4 regions of the Streptomyces sp. NPDC059224 genome follow, and region 1 is predicted to be linked to each of the others. Evidence: riboswitches for the same ligand, from Rfam matches in the RefSeq annotation. Region 1 holds a riboswitch; each other region holds the start of a gene.
What was found. A riboswitch is a leader RNA that binds a small molecule or an ion and turns the genes downstream of it on or off. The one in region 1 is predicted to bind cobalamin.
Positions count from the first base shown of each region.

Region 1 (3,099 bases):
CTTGTCAGGGGCGGCGGACGCGAGTGCGGGACCGGCGTCGGCCCCGAAGACACAGCGGGTTCACGGCTGGTTCACGGCCCGCAGGATACGGCGTTCGTGCCGCGGCGGCCGGGCGGTCGGCCGAACGGCTCCCCGACGGGCGCGGCGGACGTTCCGGAAGGCCTCCGGGGCGACATACTGAACATCGGTCAACTCCCGCGCCCCCGGGGCACTCACGAGAGGCAGCACCCGTGGAGAACTCCCTCGCGCCCGCCGCTCAGGATCGCTACGACACCTATCTGAGCCATGTGCGGAGCTGCCCCGACTGCCGGCCCGCGCGCTGCCGGACGGGGCAGGCGCTGGTGCGTGCCTACCTGGCGACCACCCGGGCGGAGCGGTCCGGCCCCCGCGGGCTCTGACTTCGGGCCGCGGTGTCCCCCGCCGGCGGGCGTGAGGCGGCCGGGACGCGGTGGCGGCAAAGCAGGCCGGCCCTCGCGCAGCGCAGGCACTCGGCCTGAGGCGCGGCTGCCGTGCCCGAAGCGGACCGGCACTCCGGCGCGGCCCGGCCGGTCAGCTCCCGGCAGTCCGGATCGTGACGGTCCGCCAGGTCGCCGACCAGGGTCTCCAGCTCGCTCAGGAGCTGCTCTGGCCGCCGCGGCTGATGCGGCGTGGCCGGGGGTGTCCGGCCACTCGGGTCCTCCGCTCCTCGTCCTGCCCGTCCCTGCCTGATCGGTCGCGGTGCCCGCAGAAGGCGAGGGCCCCCGGATGGTTCCGAAGGGCCCTCGCGTGACGTGAATCGTTCAGTGAGCGGCGGGAACCGTCCGCCCGGCCGGGGCCTTCGCCGGCCTGGGGTTGAGCTGCCGATCCGCCAACTCACCGAAGAGCAGGCCGAATCCGCCCCACAGCACCAGCTGGACGGCCAGTGCCGAGATCCGGAACCGCCACAGCAGGGTGGCCGGGAAGTCCCTCGGCACCTCGTTGATGGCCGGCAGGAACTGGTAGGCGAGTCCGACGACCACGGCGAACGCGGCCACCGCGGCCATGGTCGCCCACCAGGTGCCGAGGCCCGGCTGCAGCCGCTTGCCGAGGATGGTGGCGGCGACCGCCAGCAGCACGCTGAGCACCATCATCAGGAAGTACAGCGTGGTCCGTTTGCCGATGGTGTCCGGGTCGCCCACCGACGGCGGGTTGGCCGGGTATTTCAGGAAGGGCACCACGTACACGGCGAGCAGCGCGCAGCCGGACAGCAGCAGTGCCGTCGCCCGTGGCGAGAAGCGGCCGACGCGCCCCAGGGCGAAGCAGTAGGCGAGGGCGGCGATACCGCCGAAGGCGACCCCGTACACCAGCACACCGGTGGCCAGGCCCGCGGTGGACTGCAGGGAGCGGGAGACGACCTCCATCTCGTGCTCGTGCGCGTGGGCGTCCTCGAAGCTGATCGCCTTGTCGACGTTCGGCTCACCGAGGAGATAGGCGACGACCAGGGCGAGCAGACCGGCCGCGAGGCCGGCGAGCATGCCCCGCACCAGGAGGTTTCTTACCGTTGTGGAGTTCATGAGCGTGCGGCGTCCCTCGCGTCAGTGGCAGGGGAAGCCGAGGAGGTGGCGGGCGTCGTGCACCCACTCGTGGACGTCGGTACCGCTGAACACGGAGGTGGCGCCCTGCTCGGCGCCGACGAAGTAGAGCAGGACGAGCATGAGGACGCCGAAGAAGACCGCCCAGGGAGCTATCGCGCTCAGCGGCAGCTTGGCGGGAACGACGGGGGTGGTGGCTGTCGGCTGCGCGACGGTCTGCGCCATGGCAGAACCTCCTCTGGGAGTTCGCGTCCCATCTCGGTGGAGCACTGGACGACGGCTACGGGTCTGACTCACGAGATCCCGGGGGCTCTCGCATACAGTGGCGCGACCGTGCCGGACTTGCACCGGCTTCCGTTCTGCCGTCGTCGATATCGGACCGACCGTACCGCGTGTCAGGGGCACGGCCAAGACCGCCCCACCAGCCGTGATCTTCATCTCGCGTCCGGCGGTCCGTTCCGCGCCCGCCGGGTCAGCGGCGGCGGAACCCGGCGGGGCCGGCGAGTCCCAGTTCGCGCTCGCCGAGCGGAGCGAAGAAGCGGGCCACCTCGGCGTCGGTGACCTCGGCGAGCGTGGCCGGGGACCAGCGCGGGGCGCGGTCCTTGTCGATGACCTGGGCGCGGATGCCCTCCACCAGGTCGGCCGCGGACAGGGCGGCGCAGGAGACGCGGTACTCCTGGTCGAGGACGCGCTCCAGCGAACCGAGCCGACGGGCCCCGCGCAGCGCGGCCAGGGTGACCTTCAGGGCTGTCGGCGACCTCGACAGCAGGGTCCGCGCCGCCTCCTTCGCGGCCGGGTCACCGTGGGCGAGCAGGCGGCGGACGATCTCCTCGACCGTGCCGGCGGCGTAGCAGGCGTCGATCCACGCGCGCCGGCGGGCCAGTTCGCCCTCCGGCGCCGTTCGCACGTGCCCGGCGAGCGCGTCGCGCACCGGCCGTTCGGCGAGGTCGTCGATCAGCCGCTCGATCCTGTCCGATGGCACGCAGTGGTCGGCCAGCCCGCACAACAGGGCGTCGGCGGCGCCGATCTGCCTCCCCGTCAGGGCGAGGTGGGTGCCCAGTTCCCCGGGGGCGAGGGCGAGCAGGTACGTGCCGCCGACGTCGGGGACGAAGCCGATGCCCGTCTCCGGCATGGCGATCCGGGAACGCTCGGTGGCGATCCGGACGCTGCCGTGCGCGGAGACGCCGACGCCGCCACCCATGACGATGCCGTCCATCACGGCGACGTACGGCTTCGGGTAGCGGGCGATCCGGGCGTTGAGGCGGTACTCGTCGCGCCAGAACGCGGCGGAGGCCCTGCCGTCGCCGTCGCGGGCGTCGTCGTGGATGGCCCGGATGTCACCGCCCGCGCACAGGCCGCGTTCTCCGGCGCCGGTGATGACGACCGTCTCCACGGCCGGGTCGTGCTCTCACTCGGTGAGCGCCTCGGCGATGTCGAGCACCATGGCGTGGGTGAGGGCGTTGAGCGCCTTCGGCCGGTCGAGGGTGATGCGGCCCGCCCGGCCGGCGACGTGGAGCAGGACGTCGCTCATCCGGAGGCCTCCGTGCGG
Region 1 is NZ_JBHZAN010000042.1:4,935-8,033, reverse strand. It holds gene ACFXI4_RS36405 (hypothetical protein) at 231-398, shown strand; gene ACFXI4_RS36400 (CbtA family protein) at 780-1,532, opposite strand; gene ACFXI4_RS36395 (CbtB-domain containing protein) at 1,554-1,775, opposite strand; cobalamin riboswitch at 1,811-1,949, opposite strand; partial or broken gene ACFXI4_RS36390 (enoyl-CoA hydratase/isomerase family protein) at 2,023-3,081, opposite strand.

Region 2 (3,099 bases), on a different contig from region 1:
CCCACGGGACGCCACCTGGCGTTGGATCGGCCCGCCTGCTCGGTCGGGTAGAAGTTGATGTCGACGACCCGGTCGAGGAAGGTGACGGCGGTGCGGACGGTCTCGTCCAGCCGCTCCCAGTCGATGTCACCGGTCGCCGTGTCCACGAAGGCGCCGAGGTTCACGGAGCCCAGGTTGCACACCGCCGTCTCGCCGTCGTCCGTGACCTCCAGGATCTCCGTGCAGAGGTTGGAGGAGTGAACGACATGGCCGGGGGTGGCCGTCTGGTTCGCGGTCCGGTTGGCCGCGTCCTTGAAGGTCATCCAGCCGTTGCCGGTCTGCGCGAGAGCGCGCATCATCCGGCCGTACAGATCACGGGCCGGGACGGTCTTGCGGGCCAGACCCTTCTCCTCCGCCGCGCGGTACGCCGCGTCGAACTCGTCGCCCCACAGGTCCACCAGGTCCGGCACGTCGGCGGGGGAGAACAGGGACCACTGCCCGTCGGCGTTGACCCGGCGCATGAACTCGTCCGGGATCCAGTGCGCGAGGTTCAGGTTGTGCGTACGCCGGGCGTCCTCACCGGTGTTGTCGCGCAGCTCCAGGAACTCCTCGATGTCGGAGTGCCAGGTCTCCAGGTAGACCGCGGCCGCCCCCTTGCGCCGGCCGCCCTGGTTCACCGCGGCGACCGAGGCGTCGAGCGTCTTGAGGAACGGCACGATGCCGTTGGAGTGCCCGTTGGTGCCGCGGATCAGCGAACCGCGGGAGCGGATCCGGCTGTACGACAGGCCGATGCCGCCGGCGTGCTTCGAGAGCCGGGCCACCTGGTGGTAGCGGTCGTAGATGGAGTCCAGCTCGTCCTTCGGGGAGTCGAGGAGGTAGCAGGACGACATCTGGGGGTGCCGGGTGCCGGAGTTGAAGAGGGTGGGCGAGGAGGGGAGGTAGTCGAGGCGGCTCATGAGCCCGTAGAGCGCGGTGACTTCGTCGAGGGCACGGACCGTGTCGTCCTCGGCGAGACCGGCCGCCACCCGGAGCAGGAAGTACTGGGGGGTCTCGACGACCTTGCGGGTGATCGGGTGCCGGAGCAGGTAACGGCTGTACAGGGTGCGCAGGCCGAAGTAGCCGAAGCGGTCGTCGGCGGCCGGGTCGACCAGTGCGTCCAGGCGGGCCGCGTGCAGGCGCGCGAACTCCGCGGTGCGGTCCGCGATGAGGCCCTCGCGGTGGCCGACGGCGACGGACTCGGTGAAGGACGTCACGCCCTGCGAGGCGGCCTCGGCACGGATCGAGATCGTCAGCAGCCGGGCGGCGAGCCGGGAGTAGGCGGGGTCCTCGGAGATGAGACCGGCGGCCGCCTCGGTGGCCAGCTCGCGCAGCTCGGCCTCGTCGGCCCGCGAGGACCGGCCGCGCAGCGCGGCGGCGGCGACCCGGCCGGGGTCGGCGTCGGGGAGATCGGCGGTCAACCCGGTCAGGGTCCGCAGCAACGCGGTGCCGGGACCGTCCTCGTCCACAGAGATGGTCGCTGAAGCCGGTTCGGCTGGCGCGATGGTCACGTGGGGCTCTCCCTCGCTCGGCTCAGGGCCTGGCGGAGGGCAGGAGGCAGCACACGGGCGCACGCACGCGTGTCGCGTCCCCGGTCCACTCCACGAGACCCGGACGTCAGAACACCCGGGCCGGACGGCCGGGCGTTGCTGTCGGCAGGTCCTCGGACTGACGCTCGCGCACAGATGTGCGCAAGTACACCGTTGCGGGACAGTTCCGGATTCGCACCGGATTCCCCTGCGGCGACAGCGAGCATGAGCATACATCTAGTGCCGTGCTGTCGCGTCACCCCCACATGTTGTGTCGCGAACCGTCTCGCAGCGTCAACTCATAGGTGAGGAGAGTGATGTCGTCCAGCTGTGGCAAGGGGTTCCAGTCCCGCTCGGGTGTGCGGACGAAGCCGAGACGTTCGTAGATCCGGTGGGCGGATTCCATGGTGCGCTGCGTCGACAGGACGACCTTCTCGCAGCCTTCGAGGGCGCGTGCGCGGTCGACGCAGGCGCGGACGAGCGCCGCGCCGGCACCCCGGCCGCGGGCGGCGCTGTCGACGGCGAGCATGCGGATCTCGGCCTCGCCCTCGGCGGCGATGTCGGACATCGGGCCGGGGCCGGGGACGAAAGTCACGCCACCCAGGAGGACGTCGTCGCTCACGGCGACGAGAACGGTGGCCGCGGCGGCCCGTTTCGCCACGTTCCTCAGTTCGGTGAGGTAGGAGTCGCTCTCACCGAAGTCGAGGAGGCCGTCCTGGAGGTAGGCCTGGGCCGTCAGTTCGCCGAGGGTGCCGTATTCCGCGGGGTTCGCTTTCCTGATCCGGATCGTCATGCGGGTGAGTGTGTACGACAGCGGGCCGCCGTCGTGATTTCTTTTCGGCGGCCCGCTGCGGGTCGTCAGGGGTTGCCCGCGCGGTTCCTCGCGCCCCTGACGGGGTGCTTCAGCGGGCGCCTTCCGCGACGGCCGGGGGGAGTTCCGTTTCCACGCCCGGGTCGCCGGCGTCGGCCGTGTAGTCCTCCGTCTTCGTCTCGTCGATGCCCTCGGGGGCCTTCAGGGCCTTCAGGACGAACGTCAGGACCACGGTCACCACCACGTTCATCACGAACGCCGTGAGGCCGATGTAGCCGATCTCCCCGATGCCGGGGATCTCCTTGGCCGAGCCGCCGAAGTGCTTCTGGGTGGGGGAGGCCACGCCGTACGCCGCGGCCGTGCCGTAGACCATGCCCACCGCCCAGCCCGCCAGCAGGGCCCAGCGGTGGAACCAGCGGGTGAACAGGCCGCCGACCAGGGCCGGGAAGGTCTGCAGGATCCAGATGCCGCCGAGGAGCTGGAAGTTGATGGCGACCGTCTTGTCCATGGTGAGGACGAAGACCAGCGCGCCGACCTTCACCAGCAGCGACACGAGCTTGGAGACCTGGGCCTCCTGCTTCGGGGTGGCGTCCGGCTTGATGAAGTCCCGGTAGATGTTGCGGGTGAAGAGGTTGGCGGCCGCGATGGACATGATGGCGGCCGGGACCAGGGCGCCGATGCCGATCGCCGCGAAGGCCACGCCCGCGAACCAGTCCGGGAACATGTTCTCGAACAGCTGCGGGA
Region 2 is NZ_JBHZAN010000014.1:172,189-175,287, forward strand. It holds gene ACFXI4_RS17385 (ribonucleoside-diphosphate reductase subunit alpha) at 1-1,526, opposite strand, end outside; cobalamin riboswitch at 1,652-1,784, opposite strand; gene ACFXI4_RS17390 (GNAT family N-acetyltransferase) at 1,801-2,337, opposite strand; gene mctP (monocarboxylate uptake permease MctP) at 2,447-3,099, opposite strand, start outside.
Region 2: linked by a shared signal. The riboswitch ahead of ACFXI4_RS17385 (ribonucleoside-diphosphate reductase subunit alpha) and the one ahead of ACFXI4_RS36395 (CbtB-domain containing protein) in region 1 are both predicted to bind cobalamin.

Region 3 (3,099 bases), on a different contig from region 1:
GCGGCGATGCTCTCCACCCGGCTCTCCTACGCGCTCTCCAAGAACGCCGAGGACGAGGCCGCCCGCAAGGGCTACCGGGCCGGCCAGATCGCCTCCGCCGGCCTGGTCTCGCTCGCGCACGGCACCAACGACGCGCAGAAGACGATGGGCATCATCACCCTCGCGCTGATCGCGGGCGGCTCCATCGCCCCCGGCTCCAACCCTCCCACCTGGGTCATCCTCTCCGCCGGCCTGGCCATCGCGCTGGGCACCTACATCGGCGGGTGGCGGATCATCCGCACCATGGGAACGGGCCTGACCGACCTCCAGCCGCAGCAGGGCTTCGCCGCCCAGACCAGCGCGGCCACCGCCATCCTGGCCTCCTCCCACCTCGGCTTCTCCCTCTCCACCACGCACGTCGTCTCCGGTTCCGTGATGGGCGCGGGTCTGGGCCGCAAGGGCGGCACGGTCCGCTGGTCCACCGCAACCCGCATGATGGTCGCCTGGGTGCTCACCCTCCCCGCGGCCGCGCTCGTCGGCGCGCTCGCCGAGTCCGTGACGGACCTCGGCGACTGGGGCACGGCGGTCGTCGCCGTCTTCCTCGTCGCCTCCAGTGCCGCGATCTGGAAGCTCTCCCGTCGCGAGGTGGTGGACAGCGCGAACGTCAACGGCACCGAGCCGGCCGGCGTGGTGACCGCGGCGATGGCCGCCGTGACCCCGCCGCCCGCGGGGACCGTCACGGACGGCCTGACGGCCACCATCCCCTCCCCCGCCGCTCCCGCCACCGACCCGGCCGCGACCGTCTGACCCCCGAGGAAGAACCGACATGAACATCGACTGGGCAGCCATCGGCTCCGTCTTCGGCGTCAGCCTCGTGGTGACCGTGGGCATGGTGGCCCTCTTCACCCTCGGCATCAAGGGTCTGTCCGCCCGCGAACGCGCCACCGCCCAGGGCAACTCCGCGGCCCTGGCCGTCACCACCGCCTACCTGTGCTTCGCGGCCTGCGCGGCCGCCGTGGCCTACGGCATCCACCTGATCGTGGCGAAGTCCTGACCACGGCCGAGAACTGACCACCGCCAAGGCCTGACCACCGCCGAGACCTGACCTCGCCGGCCGCCCGCGGCCGTCGAAAGGCCCCTCCCCGCCCGCCGGGAAGGGGCCTTCGGCATACCCCACGAGCCCGGCTGGACCACCGGTGTGGGCCTTCCCACACACTCCCCTCGCAGGTCAACGGCAAGTTGACTGGTCTTCCGGGGCCGTGGTGGACTTCCGGAGCCAAGTACGGCGGCAAGAGAGGAAGCCGGTGCGAATCCGGCGCGGTCCCGCCACTGTCACCGGGGTAGCAATCCCCGGGAGCCAGGAACTCTCACCGCCGGTCTCGTCGAACCAGGGCGTGGACACCCTGAGTGAGGACATATCGCCATGCGCGGCTGCCGAACGAGGTTGAGTACCCGGCCCATTCCCGCCCCCGCGGCCGGCTGAGCCGATGGGTGCCGGTCGCGTCTTCGCGTACGGCGCCGCCGCCGGCCTTCTCGGCGATCTGCTGCTCGGCGATCCGCGCCACGGGCATCCGGTCGCCGCGTTCGGACGGGCGGCCGGGGCAGTCGAACGGGTGCTGTGGCGGGACCACCGCGGCTGGGGCGCGCTGCACACCGCTGTCTGCGCCGGTGGCGCCGTGGCTCTGGGCGCCCTTGCCCAGCGGCTCGTACGGCCGTCCACCGCCGCGTCCGTCGCGCTCACCGCGAGCGCCACCTGGGCCGTCGTCGGGGGCACTTCACTCGCCCGTGAGGCCGGGGTCATCGGGCGCGCCCTGGAGGCGGGGGACGTGGCGGCCGCCCGGGACCGGCTGCCGCATCTGTGCGGACGGGATCCGCAGGCCCTGGACGCCGACGGGATCGCCCGGGCCGTCGTGGAGTCCGTCGCCGAGAACACCAGCGACGCGGTCGTGGGTGCGCTGGTGTGGGGGGCCGTCGGCGGGGTGCCGGGACTGCTCGGGTTCCGGGCCGTCAACACCCTGGACGCCATGGTGGGGCACAGGTCGGCCCGCTACCGGCGGTACGGGTGGGCCTCGGCGCGGCTGGACGACGTGGCGGGGTGGCCGGGGGCCCGGCTCACCGCCGTACTGGCCGCCGTCGCCGGAGGTGACACCAGGGGGGCCGTGCGGGCCTGGCGGTCCGACGCGGCGAACCACCCGAGTCCCAACGCCGGGCCGGTGGAGGCGTCGTTCGCGGGAGCGCTCGGCGTACGGCTCGGAGGGACGTTGTCGTACGGAGGGCGGGTCGAGCACCGGCCGGTGCTGAACGGGGAGGGACGGGCTGTGGAACTCGCCGACATCGGGCGGGCGGTGCGGTTGTCACGCCGGGTGGGGTGGCTGGCGCTGGGGGTGAGCGCGGCGGGAGCCCTGCTGCGCGGAGCGCGTCCGGGGAGGACCTCATGAACAACGGCGGTCTGCTCGTGGCCGGTACCACCTCCGACGCCGGCAAGAGCGTCGTCACCGCCGGTATCTGCCGGTGGCTGGTGCGCCAGGGCGTCAAGGTCGCGCCGTTCAAGGCGCAGAACATGTCCCTCAACTCCTTCGTCACCCGCGAGGGTGCCGAGATCGGGCGGGCGCAGGCCATGCAGGCCCAGGCCTGCCGGGTGGAGCCGACCGCGCTGATGAACCCCGTGCTGCTCAAGCCGGGCGGCGAACAGAGCAGTCAGGTCGTGCTGCTGGGGAAGCCGGTCGGTGAACTGAGCGCGCGGGGCTACCACGGGGGACGGCAGCAGCGGTTGCTCGGGACCGTGCTCGACTGTCTCGCCGAGTTGCGGGGCACGTATGACGCGGTGATCTGTGAGGGGGCGGGCAGTCCGGCGGAGATCAACCTGCGCCGGACCGACATCGTGAACATGGGGATCGCACGCAACGCGCAGATTCCCGTGCTCGTCGTCGGCGACATCGACCGCGGGGGTGTGTTCGCCTCCTTCTTCGGCACCGTCGCCCTGCTCTCCCCCGAGGACCAGGCCCTCGTCGCCGGATTCCTCGTCAACAAGTTCCGGGGCGACGTCTCCCTGCTGGAACCCGGCCTGGACATGCTGCACGGGCTGACCGGGCGGCACACCTACGGCGTCCTGCCCTTCCG
Region 3 is NZ_JBHZAN010000003.1:216,773-219,871, reverse strand. It holds gene ACFXI4_RS04865 (anion permease) at 1-786, shown strand, start outside; gene ACFXI4_RS04860 (hypothetical protein) at 806-1,033, shown strand; cobalamin riboswitch at 1,224-1,368, shown strand; gene ACFXI4_RS04855 (cobalamin biosynthesis protein) at 1,467-2,417, shown strand; gene ACFXI4_RS04850 (cobyric acid synthase) at 2,414-3,099, shown strand, end outside.
Region 3: linked by a shared signal. The riboswitch ahead of ACFXI4_RS04855 (cobalamin biosynthesis protein) and the one ahead of ACFXI4_RS36395 (CbtB-domain containing protein) in region 1 are both predicted to bind cobalamin.

Region 4 (3,099 bases), on a different contig from region 1:
GTCTTCGCCCGGCGTTTCATCGACTGGAACACGCTCGGCCACGGCATCCAGCGGGTGGACGCCTGCCGGACCCGGCAGGGCGACCTTCTCCTCGTCGAGCTGGAGGACCTCAACCCCTATCTCTCCCTCGACCTGGTCGACGACCGGACGCGCGACGTCTTCGTCACCGGCATGACCGCCTCGCTCCACCACTTCCTGGAGGCCGGTCCGCGCGGCTGACCCTAGAGCGCGTACGGACCGGGCAGGTTGACCACGATCGCCTCCTGGGTGCTGCGCGCGATGACGACCACCGCCTCGTCGTCGGAGTCGGGGTTCTCCTCCCGGTGCGGCACGAACGGCGGGTCGAAGACGTAGTCGCCGGGCGAGGTGCGCAGCCGTACCTCCTGCGGCTCCGGGCCCGAGTCGTCCAGGAAGACGAACTCCGGGTGTCCGCCGACCACATAGATCGCGGTCCCGGACTCGCCGTGCCAGCACCGCTCGGTCGCAGCCGAGGTCGTGACCTTCCTGGAGGCACTGCGGACCGGGCTGGTGCCCGCGATCACGGTGGAGTCGAGCGCCTGGTGACGGCCGCCACCGCGGGCCCCCGGCCTCGCCTCTCCCCCGACTGCCGAAAGGAAAGGGCATGACCGCCCCGATCCGCCGGAGTCCGTCGCCGTCGGCCACCGTCCCCGACGGCGCGGACGTCCTCCGCGACACCCTGCGCCGGCATGCCGCCGGAGTCACGGTGATCACCTTCCCGGGCCCCGTCGGCTTCACCGCCACCTCCTTCACCTCCGTCTCCCTGCGGCCTGCCCTGGTGTCGTTCTGCATCGGTCTCGAAGCGTCCAGCACCCCCGCGGCGCGTCTCGCGGACCGCTTCGCCGTCCATGTCCTCGGCACCGCGAACGCCGGCCTGGCGGCACGGTTCGCGCGCAGCGGGATCGACCGGTTCGCAGGGGTGCGCTGGCAAGCGCAGCCGGACGGTCTGCCGGTCCTCGACGACGTCACCGGCTGGCTGTCGGCCCGCGTCACGCTCCGTCAGACCATCGGTGACCACCTGCTGGTCGTCGGCGAGATCGACTCGGGCGCGGTGGCCGACGCCGCCCCGGCCCTCGTCCACCACAACGGTTCCTTCGCGTCGGCGCACCCACTGGTGTGACCCGGGGCGGCCGGGAACGGCCGGGGTACGGTGCGGGCCGGGGAGCAGGTGGCCCGGCTCACACCATCCGGATGACGGACATATCGCCGCTCTCCGCGGCGGTACCCCGTAGGCTGGGCGGCGCAGCTGGTTCGCCCCGTCCGCCAGGCGGGATGCGTCGTAAGAGGGAACCCGGCGGGAATCCGGGACTGCCCCGCAGCGGTGAGTGGGAACGAACGCCGTCATACGCACTGGGTCCGACGTACGGAGCTGGGAAGCGACGGCCGGTGGGGGTACGCCCGCAGACCCAGATCCACACCCACATGTGCTACGCCGAGTTCGGCGACATCGTCCAGGCCATCGACGACCTCGACGCCGACGTCATCAGCCTGGAGGCGGCCCGCTCGCACATGCAGGCCGCCCGCGAGCTCGCCGCGCACGGTTACCCGCGCGAGGCGGGACCCGGCGCGTACGACATCCACTCGCCGCGTGTCCCGAGCGCCGCGGAGGCCGCCGACCTGCTCCGTACCGTCCTGCTCCGTACCGGCCTGAAGGCGATCCCCGCCGAACGGATGTGGGTCAACCCCGACTGCGGCCTGAAGACCCGTGCCTGGCCCGAGACCCGTGCCTCCCTGGAGTACCTGGTCAGCGCGGCCCGCACGGTACGCGAGGAACTGCCGGCCTCCTGACGGCACCGGCCCCGCCGGGCCGGGGCACTCCCGGTGCACCGGCCCGGCGTGGTCACTTCCCGTGCGGCTTCGGCTGGTGCGGCTTCCTGCCGCAGTTCTTCACGTCGATCCGGACGACCTGGGGGTCGTGGTCGCTCGCCTGGTCGGCGAACTCGGCGTTGATGTGGACGACGTCGTAGTCGTAGTGGGTGAGGGAGGGGCTGGTCAGGATGTGGTCCAGGGTCTGGCTGTTGCCGTCGTAGACGTAGCTGTAACGCTGGGACACCGGGAGGGTGTTGATCAGGTCGGTGAGGTCGTTGCCGTTCCCGGTGAGGGTCTTGACGGCGTCGGAGAACTCGAAGTCGTTCAGGTCACCGGCGGCCACGATCCGGGCCCGGGGGTCGGCGGCGAGCAGCGACTGGACGAAGGCGTTCTCCACCTCGGCCTGGAGCCCCCGCTGTGTCTCCGAGGAGCGGGTCGGCTCCTGGTAGCGGCCGTGGACCGGGTCGTCGCCGCCCTTGGAGATGAAGTGGTTGGCGATGACGAAGACCGTCTTGCCCTGGAACACGAACTCGCCGACGAGCGGCTTGCGGCTGTCCGTCCAGGCGGCGCTCGCCGGGTCGATCCGGCCCGGGGAGGCGGACAGGTGGGCCTGGCCCTTGCGGTCCTTGACCACCGAGACGGGCGTGGTGGAGGCGTCGCCCGAGGCGGCGCGGTCCACGAAGGAGACCCGCTTGGGGTTGAAGAGGAACACCTGGCGGATGTTGCCGCCGGGCTCGCCGCCGTCCTTGTCGTCGACCGGGTCGACATAGCGCCAGGAGTACGTGGGGCCGCCGGCCGCGACGATCGCCGCGGTGAACTTCTTCAGGGTCGCCTCGGCGGAGACGGTGCCGTCGTCGGTGGCGCCGTTGTCGTCCTGGATCTCCTCCAGGGTGACGATGTCGGGCGAGGAGAGGTTCTTGACCACACCCCTGGCGAGCCGGGCGAACTTGTCGTCGCCGTCGGTCGGGTCGAGGTTCTCGACGTTGTAGGTGGCGAGCGCCAGTTCGTCGCGGGACTGCTTGCGCGTCACCTCCTGCTCGAGGCCGTTGTCGACGGCCGTGCCGGTGGTGGCCGCGGAGGGGGCGAGCAGGTAGCCGCCGAAGTCGGAGTAGTCGACCGGGCCGGTGGTGGTGCCGGACAGCTCGTCACCGACGTTCAGTACGGGGGTCGTTCCGTCGGCCGAGACGATCTCGATGCGGCCGGTGTTCTGCTGGTCGTAGCCGCCGTAGAGGGTGCCCCCGCGCCGGGTGGGGTTCTCGTGCGGCTTGGCCG
Region 4 is NZ_JBHZAN010000019.1:156,420-159,518, reverse strand. It holds gene ACFXI4_RS22380 (hypothetical protein) at 1-219, shown strand, start outside; partial or broken gene ACFXI4_RS22375 (cupin) at 222-467, opposite strand; partial or broken gene ACFXI4_RS22370 (alpha/beta hydrolase) at 469-564, shown strand; gene ACFXI4_RS22365 (flavin reductase family protein) at 623-1,138, shown strand; cobalamin riboswitch at 1,299-1,426, shown strand; partial or broken gene ACFXI4_RS22360 (5-methyltetrahydropteroyltriglutamate--homocysteine S-methyltransferase) at 1,408-1,806, shown strand; gene ACFXI4_RS22355 (endonuclease/exonuclease/phosphatase family protein) at 1,859-3,099, opposite strand, start outside.
Region 4: linked by a shared signal. The riboswitch ahead of ACFXI4_RS22360 (5-methyltetrahydropteroyltriglutamate--homocysteine S-methyltransferase) and the one ahead of ACFXI4_RS36395 (CbtB-domain containing protein) in region 1 are both predicted to bind cobalamin.